3 regions of the Cryobacterium sp. TMS1-13-1 genome follow, and region 3 is predicted to be linked to each of the others. Evidence: riboswitches for the same ligand, from Rfam matches in the RefSeq annotation. Region 3 holds a riboswitch; each other region holds the start of a gene.
The links. A riboswitch is a leader RNA that binds a small molecule or an ion and turns the genes downstream of it on or off. The one in region 3 is predicted to bind thiamine pyrophosphate.
Positions count from the first base shown of each region.

Region 1: linked by a shared signal. The riboswitch ahead of E3T31_RS02295 (3-oxoacyl-ACP reductase) and the one ahead of E3T31_RS10105 (bifunctional hydroxymethylpyrimidine kinase/phosphomethylpyrimidine kinase) in region 3 are both predicted to bind thiamine pyrophosphate.
Region 2: linked by a shared signal. The riboswitch ahead of E3T31_RS08080 (YkoF family thiamine/hydroxymethylpyrimidine-binding protein) and the one ahead of E3T31_RS10105 (bifunctional hydroxymethylpyrimidine kinase/phosphomethylpyrimidine kinase) in region 3 are both predicted to bind thiamine pyrophosphate.

Region 1 covers NZ_SOGX01000004.1:104,304-109,351, forward strand. The annotation lists gene E3T31_RS02280 (hypothetical protein) at 1-225, opposite strand, end outside; gene E3T31_RS02285 (isopenicillin N synthase family oxygenase) at 412-1,413, opposite strand; gene E3T31_RS02290 (hypothetical protein) at 1,527-1,898, opposite strand; TPP riboswitch at 1,888-1,988, shown strand; gene E3T31_RS02295 (3-oxoacyl-ACP reductase) at 2,045-2,809, shown strand; gene E3T31_RS02300 (LLM class flavin-dependent oxidoreductase) at 2,823-4,145, shown strand; partial or broken gene E3T31_RS02305 (MFS transporter) at 4,273-4,614, shown strand.
Region 2 covers NZ_SOGX01000008.1:264,599-269,646, reverse strand. The annotation lists gene E3T31_RS08095 (hypothetical protein) at 274-636, shown strand; gene E3T31_RS08090 (hypothetical protein) at 633-1,418, opposite strand; gene E3T31_RS08085 (PadR family transcriptional regulator) at 1,415-1,759, opposite strand; TPP riboswitch at 1,848-1,958, shown strand; gene E3T31_RS08080 (YkoF family thiamine/hydroxymethylpyrimidine-binding protein) at 1,976-2,611, shown strand; gene E3T31_RS08075 (ECF transporter S component) at 2,634-3,233, shown strand; gene E3T31_RS08070 (ABC transporter ATP-binding protein) at 3,226-4,890, shown strand; gene E3T31_RS08065 (energy-coupling factor transporter transmembrane protein EcfT) at 4,887-5,048, shown strand, end outside.
Region 3 covers NZ_SOGX01000010.1:164,202-169,249, reverse strand. The annotation lists gene E3T31_RS10115 (alpha-ketoacid dehydrogenase subunit beta) at 1-772, shown strand, start outside; gene E3T31_RS10110 (dihydrolipoamide acetyltransferase family protein) at 772-2,205, shown strand; TPP riboswitch at 2,278-2,377, shown strand; gene E3T31_RS10105 (bifunctional hydroxymethylpyrimidine kinase/phosphomethylpyrimidine kinase) at 2,360-3,919, shown strand; gene thiE (thiamine phosphate synthase) at 3,954-4,598, opposite strand; gene thiO (glycine oxidase ThiO) at 4,660-5,048, shown strand, end outside.

The DNA of each region.
Region 1 (5,048 bases), on a different contig from region 3:
GTGGCTCAGCACGTCCAGTCGAAGCTGCGCGGCGACGGCGACTACGATGCAGCTGGCGACGGTGACGGTGATGGTCGGCACCCAGCCGTGGACCGAGCCGAGTGTCCGAGCCATCCGCTCGTCGAAACGGTCCTGGTTGGTATTGTGCAGGGTCACGGCCCAGAACAGCGGGACTTTCCGATCGTCTTTGAACTCCTGGGTGAAACGCCTACGTGCTGCGGTCATGCTGATCTCTACTTTCAGTAGACCCTCATTTTAAGAGGGCCCACTGTCCGAGATATCCGCAGCAGCTCACGTTGGGATTTAGTGCTCGAATGCTATTCAGACCCGGAAGGAGGTCATCATCGAGTAGACGGCTTAGGTAACGCGTATGACGGTTGTCTCGGCCCGGGCATCATCTGTTATCTGGGGTTAGATCAGATCGGCGTGGTGGGCCGCAGCCACGTTGGGGTGGGCGCGCAAGCGGTAGCGCAGGGCGTTGTCACCGTAGGTCGTCTCGAGAATGGGACTGTTGGTCGGGTCGGCAGAGAGCCCGCGGGCCTCGCGAGACAGGCTCTCGTCGAGCTGCAGCCGCGGCATCACGGTGTCGAGTGCAGGGTTGAAGAAGAACGGCACGGAGATGCGGTCGGACCCGTCTTCAGGGGAGAAAACGCGGTGCAGGGTCGCCTTGAGGTAGCCATCCGTTGCCAGCTCGAGCATTTCGCCGATGTTCACGACGAAGGCGCCGTCGAGCGGGGGAGCGTCGATCCACTCGCCATCGTGCTCGACTTGCAGGCCGTCTTTGCCTGGTTCGACAAGCAGCAGCGTGAGAACTCCACCGTCGCGGTGCTCGCCCACACCCTGAGCACGTACCGGCTGGCCGGGATAGCGCACGATCTTGGTCAAGAGGAACGGGTTCTCGGCGAAAGCGGCGTCGAAGACGCTCTCGGGGCTGCCGAGGGCGAGTGCCCAGGCGCGCAGCAGGCGAAGCGCGATGCGGCTCAGCTCCTCATTCCAGCGCAGGGCGACGGTCTTCAGCTCGGGCAAGGACTCCGGCCAGAGGTTCGGGCCCTCGAGGCGCCAATAGTCTGGAGTTCCGACGGCGAGGGGCACGGGCTCGCGGTCTACTCCGATATCGATTTGCTCACGCCAGTCAACGGCGTTGGCGGTGAGCTCCCCGCCAACGCGGGTATAACCGCGAAACTGGGGACTGTGGATGTTTTCCAGCTTGAGTTTCTGGTCGGCCGGCAGATCAAAGAATTTGCGGGAGACGGCGAGGAGCTCTTTCGTCAGCTGCGGGTCGACGCCGTGGCCGGTCAGGTAGAAGAACCCGACCTCGTGGGTGACGCGCAGCAGTTCGGCGCGGAATACCGCAGCTTCGGCTTCGCCAGCGTCGAGTTGAGAGAAATCGAGGATCGGCAGTGAGAACACCATGGTCCAAGTCTGGCACCGAGCAGGCCACGCCGCGAATCGTAACGCCTCCGAAGCCTTAAACAGGGTTATAAGTGTCGGCTGACATTCGCCTGGATGTGCGGGGTCTAGCACCTCTAAGTTCTGCGTGCCATATTTTCATCCAAGTTATTTCTCAGGAAGGCTATCCGGAAACTCTGGGTCACGCCATATTTGGGCTTGCGCGTGATTGGAGTCTTCGCGTTGCGAAACTTTTGGCGCTGCGCTGCTGCGTCACCGGCGTCCACGTGTCGGTCGTGTGCACTGGCGGATGTTCGAGCAGAAGTCGTCTCGGTACGGTCGCCCGAGACGACGATGGCGTGCAGGTACGCCTCGTCCAGGGCCGTTAAACGTGGAGTTGCGCTGAGCCTCGTGACGACAAAGTCGACCAGCGGGGAGTTGATGAGTTCAGGTTCGGGATGGAAATTCGCCGGTACCAGGCGGTTGCGTATACTCGTTTCCAGCGACACGGGGTGCCGACTGTATGACGGTCGGCTGAGATGACACCCGTTGAACCTGATCTAGTTCGAACTAGCGAAGGGATGTCACGGAGAATTACGTGCACCGCATTGGTGCCGGATCTCGTCCTTTCGCCTTACCCAAGGTGAAGAAAATCATGCAAATAGCAGAACAGATTGTCCTGGTCACTGGCGGTGCACGCGGCTTGGGCACAAGCATCGTGCACGCTTTTGCGACTCAGGGCGCCCGGGTGGTCATTAACTATCGCCACAGCGCCGCAGCGGCGGAAACCCTGGCCGCCGTCTATGGGCCTGAACACGCTTTTGCCGTACAGGCCGACGTCACCGACCCGGCCCAGGTCGCGGCACTACTCACGCAGGCTCAAGCACATTTTGGCTCCGCCGTGACTACGGTGGTCAATAACGCGTTGGCCGATTTCAGTTTCAACGGCGATGCCCGCTCCGGCGCGGCCGATATCAGTTGGGACGAGTTCGAGGCACAGTTCTCCGGCAGCGTCCGTGGCGCCCTGAACACGACCCAGCAGGCGCTGGCAGGCATGCGCGAGGCCGGGTTCGGCCGCATCATCAACATCGGCACCAACCTGTTTCAGAACCCGGTGGTGCCCTACCACGACTACACCGCAGCCAAGGCCGCCCTGCTCTCCCTGACCCGCACCCTTGCCTCAGACCTCGGCCAGCACAACATTGCTGTGAACATGGTCTCCGGCGGGCTACTGCGCACCACGGATGCCAGCGCGGCCACCCCCGAGGACGTGTTCGACTTCATTGCCGCCTCCACCCCACTACGCAGGGTGACCACCCCGGCCGAATTTGCGGACGCGGTACTTTTTTTTGCTTCCCCCTGGTCGCGGTCGGTCACCGGTCAGAACCTGGTGGTCGACGGCGGCCTGGTGATGAACTAGGGCCGCGCCGGTCATGTCGGCCCCGCGCCAGCTCCACTTCAATGCGTTCCTCATGGGTTGTGGCCACCACGGCGCCGCCTGGCGACGGCCGCAGTCGCCCATCGAGCAGTTGGGAGACATCAGTTACTACGAACGGCTCGCCCAAAGCGCCGAACGTGGCCTCTTTGACGCCGTGTTCTTCGCCGACGGGCACGCCGTCAATGATGTGAGCACCGGCCCGCGGTGGTTTCTTGAACCGTTGACGGCGATGGCCTCGATGGCGCGGGCGACGAGCCGGATCGGGCTGGTCAGCACCGTCTCGGCGACCTTTTTTACGCCTTTTCACGCTGCGCGCATGCTTGCATCGTTGGATCACATTAGTAAGGGGCGCATTGGCTGGAACGTGGTCACTTCCATGTTTGACGCCGAAGCCCGCAATTATGGAATGGACGTGCTGCCCTCCCATGACCAGCGCTATAGGCGGGCGGCCGAGTTCATCGAGGTGGCACTGAAATTGTGGGATTCGTGGGAGGACGATGCTCTGGTCCTGAACCGCGGAGGTCTCTATGCTGACCCGGCCCGGGTGCGAGCGATCGGCCACTCCGGCGAACACTTCCGGGTGGACGGCCCACTGACGGTGCCACGCCCGCCGCAAGGTCGACCCGTGCTATTCCAGGCCGGTGCCTCCGGCCCCGGCCGGGACCTGGCGGCCCGTTATGCCGAAGGAATCTATGCCGTCGCCTATGACCTAGCCAGCGCGCAGGAGTATTACCAGGATGTGAAGCGGCGAATTGCCGCGGCCGGACGTGATCCGAAAGCGGTATCGATCATGCCCGGTCTCGTCACCTATGTGGGCTCCACACAGGCGCAGGCGCGAGCGAAGCAGGCGGAGGTCGACGCCCTCCTGCCGACCGAACAGTCGCTCGCGCAGCTGGGAACGTTTGTGCAACAGGATTGCAGCAACTGGGATTTGGATGCGCCGGTGCCGGCGCTGCCGCCGCTGGCCGGCTTCACCGGGCCGCAGGGTCGGTATGCGACGATCCTGCGAATTATTCAGGCTGAGCAGCCCACGGTCAGGCAGTTGCTGGGCCGGCTCGCCGCCGGCGGTGGGCATTGCACCATGGTTGGAACGCCGGAACAGATCGCCGATCAAATCGAGTTGTGGTTTCGTTCCGGTGCCGCGGACGGCTTCAATGTGATGCCGCCGCTGCTGCCGGAATCGTTGGACGAGTTCGTGGACCGCGTGATCCCTGTGCTGCAACAGCGCGGCCTGTTCCGCACCCGCTATACCGCCGATACCTTGCGTGGGCACCTGGGGCTGGAACGCCCCACGGTCGGCGCTGCGGCTGAGGGGTGAAAATAGTCGGCATAGGAAATGAAATTGATGCGTTACCCCCGCGCCAGCACTGCTGCCTCCGCTCAACGGCCGTCGTCGGCGCCGCCAGGCATGCGCCGCGCCATACGGGGCGGGAGCTTCGGCAACTATGTGGACCACATTCGACATCTTCCTGCCCGTCATCGCCCTGACGCCGGCAGCGGCGCACCTCTTCGGGTCGGAAAACCTGGTCGGCAACGCCGGGCTGATATTTGTCGCGACGCTGCTCGGACGGCCGATAGGAGCGGCGATCTTCGGTCCGATCTCCGACCGCATCGGCCGCACGGCGACGACCAAGATCGCACTCACCGGTGTGGCGCTAACGACACTGCTCATCGCACTAGTTCCCAGCCATGCCATGTTCGGTGCTGGATCGCTCCTGGTGATCCTGGCGCTGCGTTTTCTCGGCGGAATTTTTCTCGTCGGTGAATACACCTCCGCTGTCCCGCTGGCGATGGAACGGTCCGAGCCTGAACGGCGAGGGCTTGTCAGCGCCGCGAGGACTGCGGTGATGGAATATATCGAATCTTGGTACAATCGGCGGCGCCCTCATTCACACAACGGAGGGCTCTAACCCGCGGTCGCGTTGGCCGCTCACCGCGACGCCCGCCAAACGGCAGCGGCGTAGAAGAAAAATCAATCAGATTGTCTCAATAACTTGACGGGCGCACATCGGCGATGCGGAATTGGCGCGGTGCTGGTGCGCGGGGCGGTGGAGCAGACGCGGACGCTGGGGCTATTTGTGATTGGGAATCGTTTATTGTTTCGACATCAAAAAGTTGGCACCAACCGACTTCGGCGGAGCGTTACGAGCGATTATCACTCTCCTGAAGATAGAAGCAAGGTGCACGACCTTCAGTTGCGTAAATGCCGTCTCGAACAGTT
Region 2 (5,048 bases), on a different contig from region 3:
CGCAGCGACTGAGCGCGCTCCGCCCCCGCCTCGACCGGCTGCCGCCGTGGGAGATCGTGCTGCTGATCTGGGCTATTTCGCGGCTGCTCACGACGGCCCTGCTCGGCACCATGTTCGCCGTCGCCACCCGGTTGGACTGGACCTTCGCGAGCTATCGGAGCTTCTTCACCTTCTCGGGGTCGTGGGACAGCTCCTTTTACCCACGGGCACCCCAGCCAGCTACCAACGGATACTGCCAGCCAGGCCGAGCCGAACGCCTGGGCGTTTCTGCCGGTGTTTCCGTGGCTCGTGCGCGGCGTTTCGGCGCTGACCGGCCTGAACTTCTATGTCGCCGGCACACTCGTGGCGACGGCCTTCGGGGCCGGGGCGGCCCTCATGCTGTACCGACCGCTGGCCCCGCGGGTGGGGAACACTTCCGCGCTCTGGGCGGTCGCCCTGTTCTGTTTCGGGCCGCTGTCGTTCATTCTGCAGGTCGCCTACGCCGAAAGCCTGTTTCTGCTGCTGCTTCCACTCGCGCCCCTGCTCGGCGAACCGGCGATCGCCCGGTCGAAGCCGCTGCGGCTCACCCTGCTGGCCGGGTCGATCGCGCTGCAGCCGATCGCAATCGTGCTGCTCTGGTTTGTCGGGTATCCCTAGCGCTCGAGCGGGCCGCCGAACAGCGCGAACAGCCAGACCACCACCGACGCAGCCACCATCGACCAGGTGACCACGCCGAGGAACAGGCGGGTCGAGAGCGACGGCCGGAATTCGGGCGACCCGCCCGGGTCGATAATCGCGTCGTCACTCAGGGAGTGGCTCGCTTGGCTCCAGATCGCCGGCACGAGAACGAGCAGCGCGGAGACGATCACGATCGGCAGCGCCGGAATGCTAAACAGTACGGTGCCGCTTCCCCCCAGGCCCAGACCCAGCGAGGTTCCGAGACCGAGCAGGGCTGCGACCACGATCATCCAGGGGCGCAGGCGCAGACGTGCGAGTACCGTCAGGAGTGTCGGCACCAGTACCACGACGATGACCACGGCAGCCGATACGACGAGCGTGACCAGATCGATTTTGACCGCCTCGCCGTACACGAATGGCAGGGCCGAAAGCAGGAATCCGAAGAGTCCCAGCACTCCAAGACCGGCCAGTAGTGCCCCGCGATTCACCCGGCGCAGCGGGATGCTCGGCAAGCTCAGCTCAGCCGCGTAACGGTGGGGACTGCCGAAACACTCCACAGCACTCGTACCGGAATCGGCGAGAAACTCCCGGGCGCTGGCCAGGGCATCGCCGATGTCGTCGCCGGGCACGCCGAGCAGCCGCAGTTCGATGGTGAACTCGTCAAACCAGGTAACGTCATCCGTTTCGGCTGCGAGCGCCGCCTGTTCAGAGCGGATGCCGGCGCTGCCGTCCTCAGGATCGCGCGGGTTGCTGGTCATCATGATTCGGCCGGCCCTTTCTGCAAATGGTCGTGCACGGTGGTGGAGAAGAGCTGCCAGTGGGCGGTCTGGTCGGTGAGTTCTTGCTGGCCGTCGTCGGTGAGCGAGAAGTATTTGCGGCCCGGACCCCCGGCGCCCGGTCGCCATTCGGCGGCGATCCAGCCGGCGGCTTCGAAGCGGGTGAGCAGCGGATAAAGCGTGCCACCCTTGATGGCGCCGAAGCCGGCGGATTCGAGCGCCGATGCGATCGCGTAGCCGTAGGTCGGGCCCGGCGCGAGCGTGCGGAGCACGCAGAGGCCGAGGGCGGCGCGCATCCACTCGGCTGGCCAGGTTTTCGTTTGCATGACTACATAGTCGCACTAGTTAGCCAGACTGTCTACTCGGACCGCCGCCTCGGCACCCGCGACCCGGCCGCGGCATGCCATACTTTTGTTGTATCAACACGGGAGTCCGATTAATCGGGCTGAGAGGAAGCTGCAGAGGCTTCGACCGTCGAACCTGATCTGGATCATGCCAGCGCAGGGAGGCTGACTCGTCATTCCCGTGCCCCCACGAAAGAAATGGGCACGATCATTCCAGAAACCTTCACAGCCACACCGGCGGAGTTCGGCATTGGCGCGCGCCTCACCCTCGCCGTCATGCGCGACGACTACGCCGCCGTAATTCTCGACGCGCTCCAGCAGGCAGATTCGACCGGGCTCGCACTTCAAACCGGCGTCGTCAGCACCTACCTGTCCGGCGCCGAACCCGACCTGCTGCGCTACGTCAGCCAGGTCGTCGCCGGTGCGAGCCGCAGCGGAGCCCACGTCACGGCAACCGTGCAATTCTCCCGCGGCTGTCCCGGCGAAGTCACCTGCACGCTGCCGCCCACCGGCGGGCTGTTCGCCGAGGTCGTGAACCTCACCCCCACCGGCGTACACGCCGTCGCAGAATGGGCACTGTATCCACTGGATGACGGCACCGGTTCTGCTTCCGCCGATCACATGCGCGACATCTACGCCGCGATCGAGAGCGCCAAGGCCTCCGGGCTCACGGTACACAGCGAGCACTTCGTCACCCGGCTGGAGGGCGACCTCGCCCTCGTGCTGCAGGTCATCGCCGCCAGCTGGATCGTGGCCGGCCGAACGGTGCAGCACGTGGCGACGCACGCGACCCTATCCCTCAACAGCCCGAGCCTGAACTCCCATGCGTCCTGACGCCGACCAGAAGGAAACAGCCATGCCCACAGCATCCGCCAAGAAAAGGCGCTGGAGCCTCAAAGACCTCGTGCTTGTCGTCGTGCTCGGTGTCGTGTTCGGCTTTCTGTACTGGATTTTCGTGCAGGCCTGGACCGCCCTGTCGATCGCGATGGGTCCGGCCGGCGACCTCGCGCAGCACTTTCTGCTTGGCTCCTGGCTGCTCGTCGCCCCGATCGCGATCGCCATCGTGCGACGGCCGTTCGCCGGTATCTTTGCGGAGGTTATCGCATCGGTGATCGAGGTCGTCTTTCTCGGCTCCATGGTCGGGCCGCTGCTCTTCGTCGCCGCCGCCATTCAAGGCGCCGGCAGCGAGATTCCGTTCGCCCTCACTCGCTACCGCAACTACAGCTGGCTGACCTACGCGCTTTCGGGGCTGCTCGGCGCCGGGCTGGTGTTCTTCTACTCGGCATTTCGCTCCGGCTGGTACGGCCAGGAGATCTTTCTGCTGCGCCTCGCTATTCAGCTGATCTCCGGCGTGATTCTCGGCGGGCTGCTGGCCAAACTCATCGTCGATGCCCTCGACAAAACCGGCGTCGTCGACAACTTCGCGATCGGCCGCGATCGCCTCGCCCGTGCCTGAGACCGACATCCTGACGCTGCAGGACGTGTCGGTGCGATTCCCGCGCCGGTCCGAGGCCGTGCTCAGCAACGTGTCGGTGCGCCTCGCGCCGGGCGAGCAGCTCATCGTGTTCGGCGCCTCCGGTTCGGGCAAATCCACCCTGTTGCAGACCATCACCGGCGTCATTCCGCATTCGGTCGTAGCCTCGCTCGGCGGCAGTGTGCGCATGGGAGGGACGCTCACCACCGAAACCTCCGTCGTCGAGCTGTCCCGGCTCGTCGGCGTGGTCGCGCAGGACCCCTCGTCGTCGGTCTGCCTGCCCAACGTCGAACAGGAGCTTTCGCTGCCGCTCGAAAACCGCGGTGTCGACCCGGCACTTATCTCGGCGCACATCGATCGCGCGCTTGACGCTGTTCAGGCACGGATGCTGCGACACCGGTCAACCGCGCAGCTGTCCGGCGGCGAAGGCCAGCGCGTGGCCCTCGCCGCCACCCTCATCGCCGAACCGGCCGTGCTCCTGCTGGACGAACCCACCTCGATGCTCGACGCGGCGGGCCTGGGCGCCGTGCGCCACGCCATCCGTTCGGCCGTCGACACCTACCGGCCGGCCGTCGTGCTGGTCGAACACCGCATCGACGAGTTCACGGGCACGGCGGGAATCGCCGGGCTGCCGCCGCGCGCCCTCGTGCTCGGCGAGGCCGGAACCGTCATTGCCGATGGCCCCACGGTCGACGTGCTCGCCCAGCACGGGCCGTCGCTCAATCAAAACGGATGCTGGCTTCCGCTCGAAACCGAATTGCTCGCCGTGACCGGTCACGCCGGCGGGCTCGGCGAACCGGGCGTGCGCGCCGGCCTCCGCTCGCTCGGTGAGCCGGCCGGAGCCTTGGGGCGACGTCAGGACTTCGGCCGGATCGTTCTGACCGCCACGGATGTGGTCATTGATCGCGGGGTTGGCGCGCCGAACGGGACCGCTGCTCCGGTTCTCGCCGGCGTCCGCCTCACCCTGCGGGGCGGCGAAATCGTGGCCCTGCTCGGCGGCAATGGAACGGGCAAAACCTCGTTGCTGCTGACCTTGGCGGGATTGCACCGGCCATCGGTCGGCACCGTGACCGGCGCCCGACCCGGCATGATCTTTCAGAATGCCGAGCACCAATTCGTAGAACACACCGTGCGCGGCGAGATTCGGCATGGGCTGCCGAGCCTGAGCGATGACGAGCTTCAGGCCATTCTGCACCGGCACCGGTTGATCCACCTCGCCGATCAAAGCCCGTATCGACTGAGCGGCGGCGAGAAGCGGCGGCTCAGCGTCGCCGCCATGCTCGCGCACGATCGGCCGGTGCTGCTCGCCGACGAACCCACCTTCGGCCTCGATCGCCGGGACACCATCGCCACCCTGGCAGCGCTCGGCCGGGCGGCCAACGCGGGCCGCAGCATCCTCTTCTCCAGTCATGATCTGCGAACCGTGGCAACCCTGGCCGACCGGGTGATCGTGCTGGCCGACCACTCGGTGATCGCCGACGGGCCCGTGTTCGAGGTGTTGCGGTGGGACGAGGTGCTGAAGCAGGCCGGGCTCGAGCTGCCCCCGCTGATTCGGCACCTGCTCAAGGAATTCGATTCTGACGCGCGGATTCGCCGCGTGCTGGGTCAGCTCGACGCTGCCGTGGGCGCGACGACATGACTGCTCAACTCATCGACGTCGCTGCTCCCCCGACACGACGGCCCGGCAGCGCCCTGGCCAGACGCAACCCGACCGTCAAACTCGCGCTTCTGTTCGTCGTCTCCCTCGTGCTGATGTTTGTTTTCGATCCGATCACGCCACTGGTGCTGTACCTGCTC
Region 3 (5,048 bases):
CGGCATGGCGATGTACGGCCTGCGCCCGGTGGTCGAGATGCAGTTCGACGCGTTCAGCTACCCAGCGTTCCAGCAGATAGTGTCGCACGTGGCGAAGATGCGCAACCGTACGCGCGGCAAGATTTCGCTGCCGATCGTCATTCGCATTCCCTACGCCGGCGATATCGGCGGCGTCGAGCATCACTCCGACTCCTCCGAGGCGTATTGGACGGCGACGCCCGGGCTGACCGTGGTGAGCCCGTCGAACCCGGCCGACGCCTATTCCATGCTGCGGGGCGCCATCGCGAGCGACGACCCGGTGATTTTCATGGAGCCGAAGAGTCGCTACTGGAGCAAAGCGGAGCTTTCCCTGCCGGTGCAAACCGAGCCGCTGAACCGGGCCGTCGTGCTCCGGGAGGGCAGCGATGTCACGCTCATCGCCTACGGTCCGACCGTGAAGACCGCCCTCGCGACGGCCGATCAGGGCGCGGCTGAGGGGCTCTCGATCGAGGTCATCGACCTGCGCACGCTGTCGCCGTTTGATGACGAGACGGTGGGGGCATCCGTTCGAAAGACCGGCCGGGCCGCGATCGTGCACGAGGCCGCCCAGTTCGGCGGTTACGGCGCTGAGGTGGCCGCTCGCCTGACCGAGCGCAACTTCTTCTACCTGGCCGCGCCCATTTTGCGCATCACCGGCTTCGACCTTCCGTACCCGTCACCCAAGCTCGAGGAGTATTTCTTGCCGACCCCCGACCGAATCCTCGCCGCGCTGTCGACCTGGGAGTGGTCCTGATGAGCCGCGAGTTTCTGCTGCCCGACCTCGGTGAAGGACTGACCGAGGCCGAGATCGTGGCCTGGCTGGTCGCTCCCGGCGATACGATCGCCATCGACCAGGCCGTGGTCGAGGTTGAATCGTCCAAGTCGATCGTGGAGCTGCCGTCGCCCTACGGCGGCGTCGTGGCAAGCCTGTTCGGCGAGCCCGGCCAGGTCATTCATGCCGGGCAGGTGCTGCTGACCGTGACCGACTCGACTGATGACGCTTCAGCCGGTGTTGTCGGCGTTCCGGTCGCCGCGGCGACCGTCACGGCGGTCGAAGGCTCCGGAGCCGTTCTGGTTGGCTACGGCACGACCGAAAGCACCCGGCCGGCGCGCAAGGTGGCCGCCGGGCGGTTCGGCACCCCGCGGGCAGCGGATGCCCCGGCATCGGCTGCATCGACGTCGCCCGTCGCCGTTGCGCTGGCCGAGCGCCCCGCCGATGTGGCGGCATCCGTTTCTCCGGCCATCAAGTCGTCCAGCACGGTCGACCCGATCCGCCGCTCCCCCGTCGTGTCTCCGATCGTGCGCCGGCTGGCGCGCGAGAACGGTTTCGACGCGAGCACGCTGGCCGGCAGTGGGCACGACGGTCTGGTGCTGCGCAGCGACGTGGAGGAACACATTCGCGCGCTCACCGCTCCGGCCGTGGCTGTCGATGTGGCAATCGATGTGGCAATCGATGTCGACATTGCGACGCCGCCCAGCGCTGTCGACGCGGCGAGTGCGGATATTCGCATTCCCATCACCGGCCTGCGCAAGGTCGTGTCGCAGCGGCTGACCACGTCGCGTCGGGAGATTCCCGAGGCGACGATCTGGCTCGACGTCGACGCGACCGCCCTGTTCGCCGCGCGGGACCAGCTGCTCGCGGCGACGGGTGAGCGGTTCAGCGTGACGGCACTCATCGCGCGCTTCGTGGTGGCCGGGCTGCGGCTCTATCCCGTGCTCAATTCCTCGGTCGACACCGCGAGTCAGGAGATTTTGCAGCACGGAGCCATCAACCTCGGCATCGCGGCGCAGACCTCACGCGGGCTGATGGTTCCCGTCATCCACCGTGCCCACGCGATGAGTACGCGGCAACTGCGCGATGCCCTCGCCGCGCTGGTCGCACAGTCGCCCGACGGCACCTTCTCGCCGAGCGCGCTGACCGGGGGAACCTTCACCCTCAACAACTTCGGATCGCTCGGCGTCGACGGTTCGGCCGCGATCATCAACCATCCCGAAGCGGCCATTCTCGGCATTGGGCGCATGATCGAGCGGCCGTGGGTGGTCGAACACGCACTCGCGGTTCGCACCGTCGTAGAACTCTCCATGGTGTTCGACCATCGGGTCTGCGACGGCGGAACCGCCGCCGGGTTTCTCACCTATGTGGCCGGCTGCATTGAAAACCCGGTGAGCCTGCTCGCCGACCTGTGAGCTCGGGGCGTGTCCTGAACGCCCACGATTCTGCCATCGGTAACTGAGTGATGTTTGTTGGCGTATAGGCTGCTGAGTGACACGGGGTGCTCCGCACAATGCGCGAGCTGAGATGAATACCCGTTGAACCTGTCTAGTTAGCACTAGCGAAGGAATGTCACGGATGACTGATCAGACCACGAATATCACGCCGCGCATCACGCCGCGGATTCTCAGTATCGCCGGCACCGACCCGACCGGCGGTGCCGGCATCCACGCCGATTTGAAAAGCATCGCGGCCAACGGCGGGTACGGCATGGCAGTAGTAACAGCTCTGGTCGCGCAGAACACACGCGGGGTGCGCTCGGTGCACACCCCGCCGGTCGCGTTTCTGCGCCAGCAATTGAACGCCGTGAGCGATGACGTGACTATCGATGCCGTGAAGATCGGCATGCTCGCCGAAATCGACGTGATTCACGAGGTGCGTTCCTGGCTCAATGCCCACCGTCCTCCGCTCGTCGTGCTCGACCCGGTGATGGTGGCAACGAGTGGTCACCGGCTGCTCGAACCCCAAGCCGAGCAGGCGCTGCGTGATCTGATCCCCCTCGCCGATCTCGTCACACCCAACGTTCCCGAGCTGGCCGTTCTGCTCGCAGAACCCACAGCGGCAAACTGGGCTGCGGCCATCGAGCAGGGCAAACGACTATCAGCCCGCACCGGAGTAACCGTGTTGGTGAAGGGGGGTCATTTCGACGAAACCATCTGCCCTGATGCCCTGGTCAACACCCACGGGCTGCTGGCACAGAGCGTTGTCGAGTTTGCTTCGCCGCGCATCGCCACCAAGAATACCCACGGCACCGGATGCTCGCTCTCCTCGGCAATGGCCACGGTACAGGCGCGAACCGGGGACTGGGCTGCGTCTCTGGCCGAGGTCAAAGACTGGCTTCAGGATGCCCTGACCCATGCCGACGACCTCGAGGTCGGTCAGGGCCATGGCCCGATCCATCACTTTCATCGGCTGTTCGCAGGCGCGTCGGCCGAGTCGGCCGAGTCGGCCGAGTCGGCCACACCAGCTGATTCGGTGAAGTTCAGTGCGACACTGTGGCGCGATGTCGAGCTGATTCGCACGCAGATCTTCGATCTGCCGTTCATTACGGATCTCGGTACTGGGGTTCTGGCCGAGCGAGATTTTGCGTATTACCTCGCTCAGGACGCGCTCTACCTCGCCACTTACTCGCGCGTTCTTGCGCGCGCCAGTGAGATCGCGCCGAGCATGCACGCACAGCGGTTTCTGGCCGATTCGGCACGACGGTGCCGCGACGTTGAGTTGGAATTGCACAGAAACTGGCTGGGGCAACGGGACGTGTCGTCCGAGGCCGGCCCGGTAACGGCTGGCTACCTGGATCACTTGCTCGGGCTCGCTGAGGGCGGAAACTATGCGGTGCTTCTGGCGGCGCTGTTGCCCTGTTTTTGGCTCTATGCGGATGTCGGTGAGCGGCTGCACACCGACTTTCTGGCGCGCACCGAGACAGCAGTACATCCATATGCCGCGTGGCTCCAGACCTATGCCGATGAAGAATTCGCCGCGGCCACGAGGGAAGTCATCGCGCTCACCGACGACGCTGCGGCCACGGCCTCTGACGCGCAACGCTCGGCAATGCGCCAGGCGTTTGCCACCTCGTCACGGTTCGAGCTCGACTTCTTCGACGCCCCTCGGCACTCTGTGTTGGCCTGAGATGACCACGCCAAACTCGGTACCGTGTGCGGTATTAGCCCAGCGCGGGCAGGCTGGCCAGAAGTCGCTGCGCGGCATCCGTCGGGTCGTTGGCGTCGGTGATCGCGCGCACCACAACCACTCGAGTCGCACCAGCATCGACGACCTGGTTGATGTTGCCGAGGTCGATGCCGCCGATGGCAAACCATGGCAGCTCGCTGTCGGTGGCTGCACTGCGGGCGGCCGCGTAACGCAGAAGCTGCGTTCCGACCGCCGCTCGACCGGGTTTTGTCGGTGTGGCCCAGACTGGGCCGACGCAAAAATAGTTAAGATCGTTCGCGGCCAGGGCTGCATCCACGTGTTCGGTGCTGTGTGTGGACAGGCCGATCACCGCGGCCGGGCCAAGCAGGGTACGAGCGGCGGCCACCGGCAGATCTGTCTGGCCTACATGAAATACCGGAGCGCCCGCCAGGCTGGCAATATCCGCCCGATCGTTGACGGCCCAGAGTCGTGCGTGCTGGTCGGCAACCGAGCGCAGAATTTCGAGATATTCGAGCTCCTCGGCGGCGTCGATATTTTTGTCGCGAAGCTGAATAATGTCGACCCCACCAGCGAACGCCGCCGCCACGAAGTCAGCGAAATCGCCACGATCCTTCCGGGCATCGGTGCAGAGATACAGCCGGGCTTTTATCTGGTCCATGCGACCAACCCTATGGGCCAAGTTCGTGCGTCCGTGCCAGCGCAGAGGAACGGTGCGCACCATGAATGAACGAGTCGTGAACCGCACGGTCGACGTCGCCGTGATCGGCGGTGGCATTATCGGGCTCGGCATTGCCTGGGCTGTTGCGCATTCCGGCCGCACGGTGGTCGTCATCGATCCGGACCCCGCCGGCGGCGCAACGTACGCTGCGGCCGGAATGCTCGCGGCGGTGAGCGAACTGCACTACCAAGAAGAGGTGTTGCTCGAGCTCATGCTCGCCTCCTCGGCGCTGTATCCGGCGTTCATCGAATCACTGGGGCCCGATCATCACCTAACCGGGTATCAGAGAACTCACACCATGAGTGTTGGCGCTGATTCGGCCGACCGGCAAGCGCTGGCCGACCTGCGCGGGGTGCAGCTCGCCAACGGGCTAGCCGTCGACCCGCTGAC